One region of the Pseudomonas sp. ZT5P21 genome, then DNA from elsewhere that is predicted to be linked to it. Evidence: predicted binding sites of a transcription regulator. Region 1 holds the regulator's gene; each other region holds the start of a gene.

Region 1 (4,168 bases):
GTTAAAACTCTCCCTATTTTGCTCGGTCTGGGCGCAGCACTGGGAAGCGTGAGCGCCTGGGCTCTGCCGGACGATCAACAGCAGCCTATCCGCATCCAGGCCGACGACGCCCAACTGGACGACAAGAACGGTATCGCTACTTATAAAGGTGACGTGATCATCACCCAGGGCTCGATGAAGGTTACCGGCAATACCGTGACCATGACCCGCACCCCGAACGGAGACATCGACGTGGTGACTTCGGTGGGCAACCTCGCCTATTTCGAACAACTGCAAACGGCGGGCGACACCAAGCCGGTTCAGGGCTGGGGTGTCACCATCCAGTATCACGCGTCGCAAGACCGCGTCGTGCTGATCGATCGCGCCAAAGTTGTCGATAAAGACGGTAACGTCACCCAAGGCGAGAAAATCGTCTACGACACCAACAAAAAGCTCGCCAGTGCCGGTCGCGCAACAGGCTCCAAGGTCACAGAGTCGCGCCCGCGCATCGACATGGTGATCCAGCCGAAAAAGAAAACCGACGAGCAAAAGGCCCAGTAATGGCAACTCTGAAAGCTCAGCATCTGGCCAAGAGCTACAAGAGCCGTCAGGTCGTGCGCGACGTCAGCCTGTCCATCGACAGCGGTCAGATCGTGGGCCTGCTGGGCCCTAACGGCGCCGGCAAGACAACCTGCTTCTACATGATCGTCGGCCTGGTTCAGGCCGATCAGGGCCGCGTCCTGATCGATGATCTGGACGTCAGCCACCAGCCGATGCACGGTCGCGCGAAAGCCGGCATCGGGTATCTTCCGCAAGAAGCGTCGATCTTCCGAAAACTCTCGGTCGCCGACAACATCATGGCAATCCTCGAGACCCGCAAGGAACTCGACAAGGCTGGTCGTCGCAAAGAGCTGGAAAGCCTGCTGCAGGAATTCCACATCAGCCACATCCGCGACAACCTCGGTATGAGCCTGTCCGGTGGTGAACGCCGCCGCGTGGAAATCGCCCGGGCACTGGCGACGAACCCGAAATTCATCCTCCTCGACGAACCGTTCGCCGGCGTGGACCCGATTTCGGTGGGCGACATCAAGCAGATCATCTACCACCTCAAGGCCAAGGGCATTGGCGTGCTGATCACTGACCACAACGTCCGTGAAACCCTGGATATCTGCGAAACCGCCTATATCGTCAACGATGGCCAACTGATTGCCGAAGGTGACTCTGCCACCATCCTGGCCAACGACCTGGTCAAGGAAGTGTATTTGGGCCACGAGTTCCGCCTGTAAGCGCTGAGGTGTCTGGCTAGTCGCCACGAGCGCTTGTTTCGATAAAAAATCAATACTTTTTTATTGTTACAGCGCTCTAGGCAAACGTTGCAGTTTCGGGCATATAATTTGCTTATGTTTGGCGCTCCGGCGCCCTGTAGTGGATGGCGCATGTGCGCCGGCGAATAAGGTGTTTAGCCCCTGCCATGAAACCATCGCTAGTCTTGAGAATGGGCCAGCAGCTGACGATGACACCGCAGCTGCAACAGGCCATCCGTCTGCTCCAATTGTCGACCCTGGACCTGCAACAGGAAATCCAGGAGGCCCTGGAGTCCAACCCGATGCTCGAACGCCAGGAAGAAGGCGACGACTTCGATAACGCCGACCCCTTGGCCGACAAAGCCGAACAGCAACCCAACGCCGATGTTTCGGAACCTTCCTATCAGGAAACCGCCCCGACGGTGGACAACCTCGAGGAAGGCGACTGGAACGAGCGCATTCCCAACGAACTGCCCGTCGACACCGCATGGGAAGATGTCTACCAGACCAGCGCCAGCAGCCTGCCGAGCAATGATGACGACGAGTGGGATTTCACCACCCGCACATCGGCCGGTGAAAGCCTGCAAAGCCACCTGTTGTGGCAACTGAACCTGGCGCCGATGTCCGACACCGACCGTCTGATTGCCGTGACCCTGATCGATTGCATCAACAATCAGGGCTACCTGGACGAAACCCTCGAGGAAATCCTCGAGGCCTTCGACCCGGAACTCGACATCGAACTGGACGAGATCGAAGCCGTTCTGCATCGAATCCAGCAATTCGAACCGGCCGGCATCGGCGCCCGCAACCTTGGAGAGTGCCTGCTACTGCAATTGCGCCAGCTGCCCGCCAAGACACCCTGGCTGGCCGAGGCCAAGCGCCTGGTCACCGACTACATCGATTTGCTCGGCAGCCGCGATTACAGCCAGCTGATGCGCCGCATGAAGCTCAAGGAAGATGAACTGCGCCAGGTCATCGAACTGGTACAGAGCCTCAACCCGCGTCCGGGCTCGCAGATCGAGTCCAGTGAAGCCGAATATGTCGTTCCCGACGTGATCGTGCGCAAGGATAACGAGCGCTGGCTGGTAGAACTGAACCAGGAGTCGGTGCCGCGGCTGCGGGTCAACGCCCAATACGCCGGCTTCGTGCGCCGTGCCGACACCAGCGCCGACAACACCTTCATGCGCAATCAGTTGCAAGAGGCCCGATGGTTCATCAAGAGCTTGCAAAGCCGCAACGAAACGCTGATGAAAGTGGCTACCCAGATCGTCGAGCATCAGCGCGGTTTTCTGGAGTACGGCGACGAAGCGATGAAACCATTGGTGCTGCATGACATCGCCGAAGCGGTGGGCATGCACGAATCGACGATTTCCCGGGTGACCACGCAGAAATTCATGCATACCCCTCGGGGCATATATGAGCTGAAATACTTTTTCTCCAGCCACGTCAGCACCTCGGAAGGCGGCGAATGCTCGTCCACGGCGATCCGCGCTATCATCAAAAAACTGGTTGCTGCCGAAAATCAGAAAAAGCCGTTGAGTGACAGCAAGATCGCTGGTTTACTGGAGGCACAAGGCATTCAGGTGGCTCGCCGCACCGTCGCCAAGTACCGCGAATCCCTCGGGATCGCGCCTTCGAGCGAACGCAAGCGGTTGATGTAGAGCCACGCCACAGCGTTCCAGTGGTAGATCATCTGATCTACCGCTTTATGCACTGGCAACGAAGGAGAAGCTGTATGCAAGTCAACATCAGTGGACACCAACTGGAAGTGACCGAACCTCTTCGCACCTACATCGGCGAAAAACTCGAACGATTAGAGCGGCATTTCGACAAGATCACCAACGTGCAAGTCACGATGACGGTCGAAAAGCTGAAACAGAAAATCGAAGCCACGCTGCATATTCCCGGCAATGAAGTGGTCGCAAACGCGGAACATACCGACATGTACGCCGCGATCGACGCGCTGACCGACAAGCTGGATAAACAACTCAAAAAGCATAAGGAAAAGACCCAAAGCCTCCTCCAGGGCGCGACCGGTCGTTAACACTCCCAACCCATGATCCGACTTGAAAGCATCCTGACCCCCGGCCGTTCTCTCGTGAACGTGCCGGGCGGCAGTAAAAAGAAAGCCCTCGAGCAAATTGCCAACCTGATCGCCCGCGAAGTGCCGGCTCTGGAGATGCAAGATGTCTTCGAGGCTTTGATTGCCCGTGAAAAACTTGGCTCGACCGGTTTTGGTAACGGCATCGCTATCCCCCACTGTCGGCTGAAAGGTTGCACCTCGCCCATCAGTGCCTTGATGCACCTGGATGCCCCCATCGATTTCGACGCCATCGACGGTGCTCCGGTTGACCTGCTGTTCCTTCTGCTGGTCCCGGAAGCCGCTACCGATGCGCACCTTGAATTGCTCCGCCAGATCGCCAGCATGCTTGATCGCAAGGAAGTCCGTGATCGCCTGCGTAGCGCCCCGAGCAATGAAGCCTTGTATCAGGTTGTCCTGGACGAGCAAAACGAGCACTAATCATGCGCTTGATCATCGTCAGTGGCCGTTCCGGCTCAGGTAAAAGTACCGCACTCGATGTTCTCGAGGACAACGGCTATTACTGCATCGACAACCTGCCCGCCGGGTTGCTGCCCGAACTGGCCGAGCGTGCGTTGATTCACACTGAGCTTACTCAGCCACTGGTTGCCGTCTCCATTGACGCGCGCAACCTGCCGAGCCACCTGAGCCGGTTTCCGGAACTGCTCGAAGAAGTCCGCAGCCGACATATCCAGTGCGATGTATTGTATCTGGATGCCGACGAAGAAACCTTGCTCAAACGCTTTTCGGAAACCCGTCGTCGTCATCCGCTGAGCAGTGCCAATCGCTCGCTGGCGGAGGCAAT
Region 2 (4,168 bases), 620 kb from region 1:
TTCAGGATACGACCGTTACGCTTCTTGCCGTCGGCGTCGATAGCGACAACCGGAGTGTTCGGCTTGATACGACCACGAGCGATACGGCCAACGCCGATAACACCCAGGAAGCTGTTGTAGTCAAGAGCGGAGATTTGCATCTGGAACGGACCGTCACGGTCGACTTTCGGCGCAGGTACGTTGTCGACGATCGACTGGTACAGCGGGGTCATGTCTTCAGCCATGGCGGTGTGTTCCAGACCGGCAATACCGTTCAGGGCCGAGGCGTAGACGACTTTGAAGTCCAACTGTTCTTCGGTGGCACCGAGGTTGTCGAACAGGTCGAAGATCTGGTCCAGAACCCAGTCCGGACGCGCGCCTGGACGGTCAACCTTGTTGATGACCACGATCGGACGCAGGCCGGCTTCGAAAGCCTTCTTGGTCACGAAACGGGTTTGCGGCATAGGGCCGTCTTGAGCGTCAACCAGCAGCAGAACGGAGTCAACCATCGACATTACGCGTTCAACTTCGCCGCCGAAGTCGGCGTGGCCCGGGGTGTCCACGATGTTGATGTGGAAGCCGTTCCAGTTGATGGCGGTGTTTTTCGCCAGAATGGTAATACCGCGCTCTTTCTCCTGGTCGTTGGAGTCCATCACGCGCTCGTCGTTGAGCTCGTTGCGCTCCAGAGTGCCGGATTGACGCAAGAGTTTGTCTACCAGGGTGGTTTTACCATGGTCAACGTGAGCAATGATGGCGATGTTGCGTAGATTTTCGATCACTTGTGTATCTCGATCAGAGGATTCGGTGTGCTGACAAGTCTTGGCAGCGATTACAGTAGAGTCAGGCCTTGCCGTTACAGCTTGACGGCAGAGTCGGGGGGCCGGTGACGCAGGCCACAGGCAAACAGCCCCGGGCTCTTAGCTCGGTCGATAAACGCGCACATTGGCATGCCCCTCACTGAGCAAATGGTGGGCATGCAGGCGACTCATCACGCCTTTGTCGCAATACAGCAGGTACTGGCGAGTAGGGTCCAGTTCCTTGAAACGAGCGTTCAATGCATAAAACGGCATCGTCTGTACCTCAATGCCAGCGAGTTCCAGCGGCTCGTCTTCAGCGGCGTCCGGGTGTCGGATGTCGATGATGATCTGGCCCGCCAGTGCTTCGCTGACTTCTTCGATTTGCAAGTCCTGGCCCAATTCGTCGATCACGCGATCGATCGGCACCAGCTTGGCGTTCTCGAGCGCACGCTCAAGGACCGCCATGTCGAATTCTTTCTCTTCATGCTCCACGCGCGGACGCTTGGCGTGGGTCTTGGGGTTCACCGAGATGACCCCGCAGTACTCCGGCATATGCTTGGCGAAATCGGCCGTGCCGATTTCGTTGGCCAGGTCGATGATGTCCTGCTTGTGACTGGCGATCAGCGGACGCAAGACCAGCTTGTCGGTCACGCAGTCGATCACAGACAGGTTCGGCAACGTCTGGCTCGACACCTGGGAAATCGCTTCGCCGGTGACCAGCGCTTCGATGTCCAGCCGATCGGCAATACGGGAAGCAGCGCGCAACATCATACGCTTCAAAACTACACCCATATGACTGTTATCGACTTTCCCGAGAATTTCTCCCAGTACTTCCTCGAACGGCACACTGACAAATAACACGCGCTGGGAGCTGCCGTACTTCTTCCAGATGAAGTGCGCCACTTCCATGACGCCCAGTTCGTGGGCCCGCCCGCCCAGATTGAAGAAGCAGAAATGGCTCATCAGGCCGCGGCGCATGATCTGGTAAGCAGCAACAGTGGAATCGAAGCCGCCGGACATCAGCACAAGCGTCTGTTCCAGGGCACCCAGCGGGTACCCGCCGATGCTGTTGTGCTGGTTGTGGATCACGAACAACCGTTTGTCGCGAATTTCGATGCGGACTTCGATTTCCGGCTCTTTCAGCGAGATTCCGGCGGCACCACACTGACGACGCAGTTGGCTGCCGACGTATTTCTCGACATCCATCGAACTGAATTCATGCTTGCCGGCGCGTTTGCAACGCACCGAAAAAATCTTCCCGGCCAGCGCATCACCGAAGTGCAGCTTGCACTTGGCGACGATGTCATCGAAGTCGCCCAACGGGTACTCGTCAACCTGCAGGAAATGCGCGATGCCCGGCATGCAGCTCAGGCGCTCGGTCATCTCCTTCAGGGCCTTGGGCTCGCGGACGCGGGTTTCCAGCTCGAGATTGTCCCACACACCGTTCACCACCACAGCCGGGTCCAGATCGCGGAGCACGGTGCGGATGTTTTTGGCCAACTGGCGGATGAAACGCATCCGTACCGGGCGGCTCTTGATGGTGATCTCGGGGAAGACTTTTACGATTAGTTTCATGAAAACAGCGCGCGCTGGGCCAGCCGAAAAAGGGGGGCGCGGATTATAGCGGAAATTGCTCAAGGTTTAACCAGTTAATGTACAGAAGGTTTTCTGTGCACCAAAACGGGTCATTTGCGGATTTTGACGCTACATTGTAGGGCGATATTTTGCGCACAACGGCAATGCGTGCCTTTATAAGCGTGATATTGGGGCAATAAACCCATGCTGGGGCACTGGCATGCAATTTGCTCCCTTGTGAGGCAGGTTGCCTTGGCAGAGTATTCGCGCCGGCATCACAAACATTTAAGGGCATCCACTACTCGCCCTAATCCACCCGGAGGACACTATGTCGAAGTCGGTTCAACTCATCAAAGATCATGACGTCAAGTGGATTGATCTGCGCTTCACGGACACCAAAGGCACTCAGCACCACGTGACCATGCCGGCTCGCGACGGGCTGGATGAAGCTTTCTTTGAAGAAGGCAAGATGTTCGACGGCTCCTCCATCGCCGGCTGGAAAGGCATCGAAGCCTCCGACATGATCCTGATGCCGGACGACAGCACTGCCGTGCTCGACCCGTTCACCGAAGAGCCGACCCTGATCCTGGTTTGCGACGTGATCGAGCCTTCGACCATGCAAGGCTACGACCGCGACCCACGTGCGATCGCCAAGCGTGCCGAGGAATACCTGAAGTCGACCGGTATCGGTGACACCGTATTTGTGGGTCCGGAACCAGAGTTCTTCATCTTCGACGAAGTGAAGTTCAAGTCCGACATCTCAGGCTCGATGTTCAAAATCTTCTCCGAACAAGGTTCGTGGATGTCCGACCAGGACGTGGAAGGCGGCAACAAAGGCCACCGTCCAGGCGTCAAAGGCGGTTACTTCCCTGTTCCGCCGTTCGACCACGACCACGAAATCCGTACCTCCATGTGCAACGCCATGGAAGAAATGGGCCTGGTCATCGAAGTTCACCACCACGAAGTGGCGACTGCCGGCCAGAACGAAATCGGCGTCAAGTTCAACACCCTGGTCGCCAAGGCTGACGAAGTTCAGACCCTGAAGTACTGCGTACACAACGTTGCTGACGCATACGGCCGCACCGCGACCTTCATGCCTAAACCTCTGTACGGCGACAACGGTTCGGGTATGCACGTCCACCTGTCCATCGCCAAAGATGGCAAGAACACCTTTGCTGGCGAAGGCTATGCCGGCCTGTCCGACACCGCTTTGTACTTCATCGGCGGCATCATCAAGCACGGTAAGGCGCTGAACGGCTTCACCAACCCGTCGACCAACTCCTACAAGCGTCTGGTCCCGGGCTTCGAAGCTCCAGTAATGCTGGCCTACTCGGCTCGCAACCGTTCCGCTTCGATCCGCATTCCTTACGTGTCCAGCCCTCGCGCTCGCCGTATCGAAGCCCGCTTCCCGGATCCGGCAGCCAACCCGTACCTGGGCTTCGCCGCACTGTTGATGGCTGGCCTGGACGGCATCCAGAACAAGATCCACCCAGGCGACGCTGCTGACAAAAACCTGTACGACCTGCCGCCTGAAGAGGCGAAAGAGATCCCACAAGTTTGCGGCAGCCTGAAAGAAGCTCTGGAAGAGCTGGACAAAGGTCGTGCGTTCCTGACCAAAGGCGGCGTGTTCTCCGATGACTTCATCGACGCTTACATCGCTCTGAAAAGCGAAGAAGAAATCAAGGTTCGCACCTTCGTACACCCACTGGAATACGAGCTGTACTACAGCTGCTGATCCGGTAGCGCCTGCGAAAGCGGCGTGACAAAAAGAGGCCTCCTTCGGGAGGCCTTTTTTGTGGGCGCAATTCAACGGCCGA
Region 3 (4,168 bases), 1.1 Mb from region 1:
AGAAAAACGCCCGCCGCAAACGCCACTAAACGTGTACGAAAAAACCTTTCAGCAGTGCCTGTACTGACAAACTCCAGACAAAAAAATGCCCGGCAAGCCGGGCAAGTTTCTTGTGCGCGTCTTACAAGTTGTAGCCGCGTTCGTTGTGAAGTGCCAGATCGATACCGACAGCCTCTTCTTCTTCGGTGATACGCAGACCCATGACGACGTCCAGTACCTTGAGAATGATGTAAGTGACGATCGCTGTGTAGATCACCGTGAAGCCCACGCCTTTGCACTGAATCCAGACTTGCGCGGCGATGTCGGTGACGGTGCCGAAGCCACCCAGCGACGGTGCAGCGAACACGCCGGTCAGGATCGCGCCGAGGATACCGCCGATACCGTGCACACCGAAGGCGTCCAGGGAGTCGTCATAACCGAGTTTGCGTTTCAGGGTGGTTGCGCAGAAGAAGCACACCACGCCCGCTGCCAGACCGATCACCAGGGCGCCCATCGGACCCACGGTGCCAGCGGCTGGAGTGATGGCAACCAGACCGGCGACCACGCCCGAAGCAATACCCAGTGCACTTGGTTTGCCGTGGGTGACCCACTCGGCGAACATCCAGCCCAATGCGGCAGCAGCGGTTGCGATCTGAGTCACGAGCATCGCCATACCGGCAGTGCCGTTGGCCGCTGCAGCGGAACCGGCGTTGAAACCGAACCAGCCGACCCACAGCATCGCAGCCCCCATCAGGGTGTAACCGAGGTTGTGCGGTGCCATCGGGGTGGTCGGGAAGCCTTTACGCTTGCCCAGTACCAGGCAGGCAATCAGGCCGGCCACACCGGCGTTGATGTGCACCACGGTGCCGCCGGCGAAGTCCAGCACGCCCCAGTCCCACATCAGGCCGCCGTTGCCGGACCAGACCATGTGTGCAATCGGTGCGTAAACCAGGGTGAACCAGATGCCCATGAAGATCAGCATCGCGGAGAATTTCATCCGCTCGGCGAAAGCACCGACGATCAGGGCTGGGGTAATGATGGCGAAAGTCATCTGGAAGGTGATAAACACCGCCTCAGGGAACAGCGCCGCCGGACCGGTCAGGCTCGATGGCGTGACACCGGCGAGGAAGGCCTTGCCCATACCGCCAAAGAACGAGTTGAAGTTGACGACGCCCTGTTCCATGCCGGTGGTGTCGAACGCGATGCTGTAGCCATAAATGACCCACAGAATGCTGATCAGACCGGTAATGGCAAAGCACTGCATCATCACGGAAAGAATGTTTTTCGACCGAACCATGCCGCCGTAGAACAGCGCGAGGCCGGGAATGGTCATGAACAGCACGAGGGCTGTCGAGGTCATCATCCAGGCGGTGTCGCCGGAATTCAGGACTGGGGCCGCCACTTCGTCTGCTGCCATGGCCAGGCTGGGCATTACGAGGGACAACAGGGCTCCTAGCCCTGCGAATTTACGCAGAGTCATATTGTTTTCTCCTGGGGCGTTGGGGTTTGTGGCGGCTTAGATTGCGTCGGTATCGGTTTCGCCGGTACGGATGCGAATCGCCTGTTCCAGATTGACCACGAAGATCTTGCCGTCACCGATCTTGCCGGTGTTGGCAGCCTTGGTTATCGCCTCGATAACCCGGTCCAGATCCTTGTCGTCAATGGCGACATCGATCTTCACCTTGGGCAGGAAATCGACCACGTATTCCGCGCCGCGATACAGCTCGGTGTGACCCTTCTGCCGACCGAAGCCTTTGACTTCAGTTACGGTAATGCCCTGCACGCCGATTTCGGACAGCGATTCGCGCACGTCGTCCAACTTGAACGGCTTGATGATGGCAGTGACTAGCTTCATGAAAACTCTCTCCCGAATTGGTGGACTTGCCCCAGGAAAACAAACCCGACTCAAGTCTAAGCGCAGTGCCTGGCTTTGTAACGCATCGTCGGCCTTGATTGCCCGTACGACGCCAGCTAACCACTCCGCACGAAACACTTCCCCCGTTCCGCTTGGCGCACTGCATTCGTCACAGCGACTGCATCAGTGCATGGGTCACTACCGTCTAAGCAGAAAGCTTGCCATCTCGCCTAAAGTCATTGAATTCAACACGTTGACCCCGCAAACGCCGGTTGACGCGGGTTTGGCCTAGCGGTTACGCACAACAACGGTGCGACGCCGTCCGTCCGCATGCGCGAAAAGCGTGCATGGCCAGTGGTCGGAATTGACTATAGACGCTGCGTGATACACTGCCCGACAATGTTCCCAGGACCTTTCCCATGCTCGCGCCCAAAGACTTCCTTGACGCCCTGACCGGCACCGCCTCCCGCCTCTTCAGCGGCGACACCCCACTGCCGAAAAGCGAAATCGAAAGCCAGTTCAAGGCCTTGCTACAGAGCGGATTCAGCAAGCTGGATCTGGTGAGCCGGGAAGAGTTTGATAGTCAGATGGTTGTGCTGGCACGCACCCGGGCGCGGCTGGAAAGTCTCGAGGCGAAGGTGGCGGAGCTGGAAGCTAAGCTGAATCCTCCAACCGAGTAACACACCGATTCCTCTGTGAAATGCGATCCCCTGTGGGAGCGGGCTTGCCCGCGAATGGGGTCGCCTCGGTCTACCAGCCATCCCGCACGGGATAAACCACCCCCGTAGGAGCTGCCGCAGGCTGCGATCGTTTGATCTACAAGCCCTCAAATATCCCGGCACCTTCCTACAACAAAACCACCGCCGTCCGATTGCACCGCAATGCCTCCGGTTTCTATGCTCATCTACAGCTGAATAATCAGCTCTGGGTTTGGCGACCCGGAAGACCCCGACGCACCGCGACCACATTCGACCGAGGAATTTATTCCCATCTCGAATTATGGCGGCTATGCGTGGGAGACCTTAGGGTCTGCCGGTTCTCGGGCGTCACCGGTTCGCCAACCCGCGCATGGCTGCCACCCTTCTCGTTTGGCGACGATCAGAGGCAGTTTTCTTCATTTGATCCCGAGAACTGTTCGATGGACGAAAACTATCTGATTCCTCACGTCTTCACCCGCCACAAACTCCACCTCCACACCCACCTCCTGGAAAACCAACCCTGGTTCAGCGCCCGCGACCTCGGTCGCCTCCTGCGCCTCTACCTCGACGAACGCGCCGGCCGAAAACTCGACCCAGACCAGCGCCAGTCCGCTCGAATGCTCATCCACGGCAGCATCGAAAACACGCTGTTGATCAGCGAATCCGGCGTCTACGCATTACTGGTCTACCACTATTGCCCCGAATACCGAGCCCTGCGCGAAAGGCTGACCCACGAAGTAGTCCCAGCTTTAAGAGACACTGAACAACCCACCTCGACAGAACGCCCATCCTGAGCCTTCTGAATTGGCCGAAAATGTCGTTGAGTTTGGAATAACCAGCCGTGGATTCGGTTGCAGGATGTGCCGCAACTATTGCCGAGTGGGGAGCAGACCCAGCGACCGGCCAACGTGCCGTGGTGGAAAAAAGCTACGCGAGCGTTGCATTCGTTTTAAGCGCTCATCCACGCTCGATTTCGGCTCTGCGTAAATCGTATGTCGATTGCAGATTCAGCCAGAAGTCGGGCGTGGTGTTGAGGTAGATGGTTAGCTTTTTGGCAATGTCAGGATTCACCGCGCGGGTCTGCGCCACCAGCTCACTCACCTCATCCTCGGCCAAGCAAAGTCGGAACGAGAGATCGGACACCGAGATGCCCAACGGCTCGAGAAGCTCTTTCTCTAGAATTTCTCCGGGATGAATCGGCCGCATTCCATTAGTTTTCATTTCACTGTCCGACGCTATGATCTGCTGCGATCATAGGTGGGTACCAATCGTACACAACCACGTCCGCGCACTTTCGCCGAGGTCCGTCATACATCTCGGCACAATCCTACAAAATCGGCCCCTACGACACAGTTTCATCGGTCAAGAAACAATCATGTAGGAGCGAGCTTGCTCGCGATGAACGCCAGAGCGCCGCACTTATTCAGCAAACACGCACCTCCGTTAACGACCATCGCGAGCAAGCTCGCTCCTACATTAAGCTCGCAACATCCTGCGAAGGTTTCTCTGCTCTCTTGCCAGGCTCAAATCAGCCTTCCCGACTACCCTTCAAAAAACCCGCAGGAAGCGGTGCTCTTCAGCTCAAGGAACGACCATGTCCCTCTCCATCGTCCACAGCCGCGCCCAGGTTGGCGTG

The links. Region 1 encodes sigma-54, which starts transcription at its own class of promoters, with help from an activator protein. Its sites were predicted from a motif close to ANTGGCATNNANNTTGCTNT; they were not measured.
Region 2: glnA (glutamate--ammonia ligase) is a predicted target of sigma-54. The motif match lies at 2,566-2,585, and genes of this name have one in related genera.
Region 3: glnK (P-II family nitrogen regulator) is a predicted target of sigma-54. The motif match lies at 2,041-2,060, and genes of this name have one in related genera.

What each region holds. Positions count from the first base shown of each region.
Region 1 is NZ_CM142705.1:1,125,512-1,129,679, reverse strand. Features, by position in the region: gene lptA (lipopolysaccharide transport periplasmic protein LptA) at 1-540, shown strand, start outside; gene lptC (LPS export ABC transporter periplasmic protein LptC) at 1-5, shown strand, start outside; gene lptB (LPS export ABC transporter ATP-binding protein) at 540-1,265, shown strand; gene ACYZT9_RS05125 (RNA polymerase factor sigma-54) at 1,451-2,944, shown strand; gene hpf (ribosome hibernation-promoting factor, HPF/YfiA family) at 3,019-3,327, shown strand; gene ptsN (PTS IIA-like nitrogen regulatory protein PtsN) at 3,340-3,804, shown strand; gene rapZ (RNase adapter RapZ) at 3,807-4,168, shown strand, end outside.
Region 2 is NZ_CM142705.1:502,824-506,991, reverse strand. Features, by position in the region: gene typA (translational GTPase TypA) at 1-758, opposite strand, end outside; gene thiI (tRNA uracil 4-sulfurtransferase ThiI) at 897-2,351, opposite strand; gene glnA (glutamate--ammonia ligase) at 2,680-4,086, shown strand.
Region 3 is NZ_CM142705.1:5,561,413-5,565,580, forward strand. Features, by position in the region: gene ACYZT9_RS25920 (ammonium transporter) at 122-1,459, opposite strand; gene glnK (P-II family nitrogen regulator) at 1,496-1,834, opposite strand; gene ACYZT9_RS25930 (accessory factor UbiK family protein) at 2,254-2,514, shown strand; partial or broken gene ACYZT9_RS25935 (BRO-N domain-containing protein) at 2,973-3,485, shown strand; gene ACYZT9_RS25940 (HigA family addiction module antitoxin) at 3,490-3,753, opposite strand; gene ACYZT9_RS25945 (YifB family Mg chelatase-like AAA ATPase) at 4,127-4,168, shown strand, end outside.